2 linked regions of the Bdellovibrio bacteriovorus genome follow. The protein of the gene in region 1 interacts with the protein of each later gene in a pairwise test. Links are inferred from orthologs where the notes say so. Each region holds a gene or a part of one and is shown on either strand. Other genes may lie near its edges.

What was found. Proteins that work in one complex are often made in the same cells at the same time.
Region 2: the proteins of AZI87_RS06635 (region 1) and AZI87_RS07875 interact in binary tests that used the Escherichia coli proteins (3 or more experiments, as listed by UniProt). The link is inferred for Bdellovibrio bacteriovorus from one-to-one orthologs.

The regions. Positions count from the first base shown.
Region 1 is NZ_LUKD01000001.1:1,378,115-1,381,161, forward strand. The notes cover bases 1-2,974. They hold AZI87_RS06635 (helix-turn-helix domain-containing protein), read left to right. Parts: upstream 1-913; coding sequence 914-2,035; downstream 2,036-2,974. Other genes in these bases: AZI87_RS06625 (class I SAM-dependent RNA methyltransferase), read left to right, coding at 1-144; AZI87_RS06630 (tetratricopeptide repeat protein), read left to right, coding at 168-914; AZI87_RS06640 (ArnT family glycosyltransferase), read left to right, coding at 2,038-2,974. Outside these bases: more of AZI87_RS06640, read left to right, coding at 2,975-3,047.
Region 2 is NZ_LUKD01000001.1:1,630,017-1,633,071, forward strand. What follows is about bases 15-2,996. They hold AZI87_RS07875 (rod shape-determining protein), read left to right. Parts: upstream 15-974; coding sequence 975-2,018; downstream 2,019-2,996. Other genes in these bases: AZI87_RS07870 (hypothetical protein), read left to right, coding at 15-896; AZI87_RS07880 (hypothetical protein), read left to right, coding at 2,032-2,499; AZI87_RS07885 (hypothetical protein), read left to right, coding at 2,483-2,996. Outside these bases: more of AZI87_RS07870, read left to right, coding at 1-14; more of AZI87_RS07885, read left to right, coding at 2,997-3,055. UniProt on the Escherichia coli protein: Forms membrane-associated dynamic filaments that are essential for cell shape determination. Acts by regulating cell wall synthesis and cell elongation, and thus cell shape.

The DNA of each region.
Region 1 (3,047 bases):
TCCTTGGCTCGAGATCTTAACTGGTTCTTTGCTTGGGCGCAGAAGCTGGGCAAATCGGCAAAGCTCGCAAGGGTGCAAACCTTTGAAATGTTCCCTCAGACCGACCATGTTGAGACTATTGCAGAGCTCAGGGTTGACTCTTAGTCTTCAAATGATACCTTTTTAACATGCGTAAATGGATTCTCGCACTGACTCTTTTATCTGCACTTGGATGTGCCAGTCAGGACAAGCAAAAAGCTGATTTGTACTTGCGAATGGGTGCTGCTCAAATGGAAAGCGGCAACTATCCGTACGCGCTTCGCGACCTTCTTAAAGCAGAAGAACTTGATCCTAAAAATGCGGCGACTCAGAACAACCTGGGCCTCGTCTACTTTTTCCGTGAACGTTATGACTTAGCCGAAAAGCATTTACACCAAGCTTTAGAGCTTGAGCCTAAATACACTGAAGCCCGCAACAATCTTTCTCGCGTTTTAATTGAACAAGGAAAATATGCGGATGCTGAAAAAGAACTTCGCGTTGTTTTAGCAGACTTAACTTACCCTACACCAGAAAAAGCCTACATAAATTTGGGTCTGGCGAAGTTCAATCAAAAGGACTTCACGGGGTCGCGCAGTGCTTTCACCAAAGTACTCAACGTAAATCCCGATGACTGCATTGGGAACACTTACTTCGGCCGTACGTTCTTTGAAACTGAAGATTATGCGCGCGCAGCAGAAGCTTTGGATCGCGCGATCGGCTTCTGTCAAAAAAGCCTTTATGATGAACCTCACTACTACAGTGCTTTGGCTTACTACCGCCTTGGAGACAAATCCAAATCGGTGGCTCGTTTTGAAGAGCTTATAAAGTATTACCCTACCGGGAAATACCGTGAAAAAGCCAAAGGCATGCTCAGCTTGATTCGAAAGGGACATTAATGAAAAAAACCGGTGAAATTTTAAAGAAAGCCCGCGAGCAAAAAGGCCTGTCTCTGCATGAAATTGGTCTTTCTTTGAAAATTAACAGCAAGGTTTTAAAAGCCATCGAAGAGGGTGATGATTCTCAATTGCCTGCGAAAACTTTCTTGCGCGGTTTCGTACAAAGTTACGCAAATTTCCTGCAACTGGATTCAGACAAGGTTTTGGAAGTGTTCTATGAAGAGATGGGCTCAACAAAACCAAAACCTTATATCCGTGAAGTAGAAACGCCTAAATCTGAAGTTACCGAAACACGTCCAAGTTCAAGCGTTACAAGCACTGAGAAGCCGACCGAGACGGATGCCGAAGCCACGGTCACACCGATTCGTCGTGCAGCGCCCGCTTCATCGGGAAAATCGGATCTAAAATCCCTTCAAGAAAATAAATCCACTAAAACCATCGCGATTATTGGTGTAGGGGTCGTGCTTATTGGCCTTATTCTTTTCACAAAAAAGATGATCGATAAGTATTCTAAAGAAGCTGAAGTTCCAAGCGGTGAAGTTGCGCAAACAATGGAAGGTGCAACACCAGTGACGGCTGAAACACCAACGGTGACTGATGTTGACACCAATGGAGATGCAAGCCCGCTGACAAATTTAACGGCGAGCCCGACGCCAGCAGCTCCGTCGAGCCAGGCTTCTCCAACACCAACAGCCTCTCCGCTTGTGTCGACGCCAACTCCAACGCCTTCACCAACACCGGTTGCTGCGGCATCACCAACTCCAACCGCGACTCCGAAGGCAAGTCCTACGCCAAGCCCGACAGCTTCGCCGACGGCAACTCCAGTAGCAACAGCAAGTCCAACACCAAGTCCTACGCCGACTCCGTCGCCCACACCGAAAGAGACGAATAAACCCGTTGAACTTATCGTAGAGGCTTTGGATACAGTTGAAATTGAGTACTCTGCCCCGAACGGGAAGCCGCAAAAGATCCGTCTGTCTGCTGAACAAGTTCATACTTTCAAAAGCAAAAGTGGTCTTCGCATCAACTTCTCCAATGGTGGTGCCGTGAATCTGATCCACAATGGACGAGAAATCGGCATCCCTGGTGATTTGGGTAAGCCTATTAAGTTGAGCTACTAATCTTGAAAGATTTCCGCCGCATTTGGGCTATCAGCCTTATTGTAAAACTGATTCTTGCGGCACTTATTCCCTTAAGTGCCGACGAAGCCTATTACTGGGTTTGGTCGCAAAGACTTCAGCTCAGTTATTTCGATCATCCCCCGATGGTCGCTTGGTTGTTTTATCTAGGTCAAATTTTTGAACCTTTCATGCACGCCGTTCGATGGCCCGCCGTGATTTTAGGTCATGGAATGTTGGCGGTTTGGTATTACATACTGAAAGATCATGTTCCGTTTGAGAAGATCAAGGTGTGGGTTTATCTTGCTTTATTCTCTCCCCTTTTAGGATTTGGATCCTTGATCGTCACGCCTGACTTGCCGGTGATGTTCTTCTGGTCGCTATCGATTTTGTTGGCACTCAAAGCACTTCAAGAAAAATCACTGGGAATTTACGCCGCTTTAGGGGCAAGTTTAGGTTTAGGATTCTGTGCTAAATATCACATCGTCCTTTTTGTGCCCTGCCTTTTGGTTTATCTATTCGCCGAAAAAAAATGGAAAGAAGTGCGCATTTCGGGCGTACTACTTACGGTCATCACGGGTTTAATTTTCTGTGCGCCAGTGATCCTTTGGAACGTTCAAAACAACTTCGCCTCTTTTGAATTTCAATTAAAACACGGCTTAGAAAAAAGCAGCTATAATCCTGAATGGACGCTTTCTTACGTCCTTGGCCAAATACTGATTCTTTTCCCGTTAGTATTCTGGGCAGCTTTGCGTTCAAAGGTTCCTGCGAGTTTGCGTTGGCTTTATTACTTCGGTTGGGGACCTCTTTTGTTCTTCTTCCTGACTTCTTTCCGCGCCCTTGTGGAAGCCAATTGGCCAATCATCGCTTATCCTGCGGTTTTAGGCTTAGCTCTGTTTCACGAAAGAATTCAGAAGTGGCTTAAATATTACGTCATTTTTTGGGGAAGCATTATCGCTCTTGTGCTTGCGACACTTTTTACACCCGCACTTCGCAAGCTGAATGATAAAGTTAA
Region 2 (3,055 bases), 250 kb from region 1 along the record:
TCGGTTACGAAGAGCTGACTTACGAGTTTAAATTTAATGGCTGTACGACGGGTAAGCACAAACTTCTTTCAAAAAAAGAATTCTGTGATGCTTTACTAAACGATGCGCTTAACAACAACTGCGCGCGTGAATTGCGTATTGAGCACTACAACCGTCAGTGTACGGCGACTCAACCAACGAGTGCCGGCAGCTTACTTCCTGCTAGCGCCGCTCGTTGTATTGTTAGCGGAATGGATTTGAAAGACCGTACCTTCTTAGACAACATGAATCCTTTTAATCCGCAACGTCGTCAAAGTGTGCGCGATATGTTTTGGAATGGAAGACAATCCCAAGCTTATGATCTTCTTTTTTCTAGCAATTCGTATGGCCGAGCTCGTTTCTTAGTTTCGCCCGCTCAAGGCGGTCGTTCTGCCCAAGGCGAGATCCTTTTGCAGCAGCAAAGAGGCGATGATGCGTTTTCTGCCCGTGGCGGGATGGGCTCCTCCCTCCGCATGGTCGTGACAAACTTTACTGACGAAAAAGAAGTCGATGCTGTGTGCATCTCTGACAAAGCTTTCCGCGTTGCCAAAAAAGATTTAAGAACCGTGAAGTGTTCCTTCCGTTTGGGTGGCGCTCACGATCGCAACTCAACAGTTCGTGAAGAGGTTTTGACATGGGACTTAGTAAGTTCTGTGCAAAAAGAAATCTTCCGTACCCGTCGCAGTGGATCCATCGTCGTGAAGCTGAAACCCGCTACCAATGGGGAAGAGGAGCGCATCGAAGTTGAAACTGTGGAGCTCGACATAGACAAAACATTCAAGGCCGAAGCGTCCCTGAATGAAGGTCTGGAAATCCGCTACCAAGGTCGCCAGACCCGTGCCGACTTCTCTCTTCAATGTGCGCCCGCGTCAAAATAACTGCAAGTCGGGGCTAAATATCTGCATTGACTCTGCTTTTCATCGCTCCTAGACTTGAGATGAAAAGAGAGAGTCCGCATGAGTTTTTTTGACAAAGTTCAAGATTATTTTTCGAATGATATTGCCATTGACCTTGGCACCGCTAACACCCTTGTTTACGTAAAAGGACGTGGAATTATTCTCGACGAGCCTTCTGTGGTTGCGGTTCAAAAAAATTATCGCGGAATGCAAAACCGTGTTCTAGCGGTAGGTAAAGAAGCCAAAGATATGTTGGGTCGTACACCTGGCAGCATCGTCGCAATTCGCCCCATCAAAGACGGCGTTATCGCGGACTTCGAAGTCACTCAGTCCATGTTGAAATACTTCATCGGAAAATCTTTGGGCGAGAAAAAATCTTTCATCCGTCCTCGTATCATCATCTGCGTTCCTTACGGAATCACGCAGGTGGAAAAACGTGCCGTGAAAGAAGCTGCTCAATCCGCAGGAGCACGTGAAGTTTATTTGATCGAAGAACCAATGGCAGCCGCGATCGGTGCAGGTCTTCCAATCACAGAACCATCTGGAAACATGGTTGTGGATATGGGTGGCGGTACGACAGGTGTTGCTGTGATCTCTTTGGGTGGTATTGTTTACTGTAAATCTATCAAAGTTGCGGGCGATAAATTCGACGAAGCAATCGTGAACTACGTTCGTCGCCAGTTCAACTTGTTGATCGGTGAAAGAACAGCTGAAAATATCAAAATCCAAATCGGTAACGCTTATCCATTTGAAGAAGAAAAATCGATGGAAATTAAAGGTCGTGACCTTGTTGCCGGTGCTCCAAAAACTATCGAAATCACTTCTTCGCAAGTGAACGATGCTTTGATGGATCCTTTGTCTGAAGTAGTTGATGCTGTTCGTACGGCGCTTGAAAAAACTCCACCGGAATTAGCTTCTGATATCGTTGATAACGGTATCGTACTTACGGGCGGTGGTGCTTTGCTAGCGAACCTTGATGTGTTGCTAAGAGAAAGAACAGGTCTTCCCGTTTCTATCGCAGAAGATCCTTTAAGCTGCGTAGTAATGGGTTCTGGTAAAGTTCTCGACCAGCTTGATCTTCTCAGACAGCTTACAGTCGACTAACATATAAGGAATTATGACCGAGGCTGACGTACAATCTATCGCTTTGTTTTTCTACTTTGCTTTGCTCGATGATCAAAAAGCGATAGAGGCTTCGTCTCAGGCTCTGGCCCTTGGTCGAGCTCGTAAGCAAAGAAATCCTGACTTAAAAAACTCCGTCGCCATTGTAGCCGCTACGAAAACTGTGTGGGATCGATATAAGTCCCGCGTGGCGCGCGGCCGTCCCAATACATCCGTTGAATCGGGTTGGCTGATTCCTGATGGGACTGATTTAGGTCCTTGGCGTGAATTTCAAAAATCAGCATCTGAAGACGAACTGCTGACGGTGATCTGGTCTAAAATTTTAAAACTTGAAGATGATGATATTTCTGAAGGCTTGGGGATCACTCAAGGAACGATTCGTTACCGTTTGGGTCGCGCTCTTCGTAAATTGGGCAGCATGACTCAGGCAGTGGGTAAGTTAAAGCATGGCACAGGAAAATAACATTCCTCTTTCAAAAAAAGGAAAAAGAGAGATCTCTCCTTTTATTGGGCATGAGCTGCTTTACGATTATCTTACTGGTTCCTTAGACAAAGACCGTCGTTTGGCGGTGGAAGATCACGTTAAATTTTCCCGAGACGCCCAGTTAGATCTTACTAAAATTCAAAACGGTCAGGCGTATGCGGAAAAGCTCGCAGACACTGTCGTGTCTCAACACATCATTGGACAAATCAATGCTCCTTCAAGTTATATGTCGGTGCTTATGCAGAAGTCGAACTTCGATAAGTGGCCACAAGGTTTGAAGTGGGGCTTAGAGGCTTTAGTCGTCGTCGTTGGAATCGTAGTATTGTTATCGATCACTCCTTGGCAGAAAGTTATGGAGCTGAGTACGACGACAGGTTCAAAAGAAGTGGTCTTAGCGGAAGTATCTAAAACTGGAACTTCGACAACGGTTGAAGATCAACCCCAGTTTGTGGACGAAGGTGTGAAGGAAACTTCAACGCCAGCACCGACCGCTCCTGTGCAAGATACGGCGAAGCCAACGACAAGTCCGACGCCG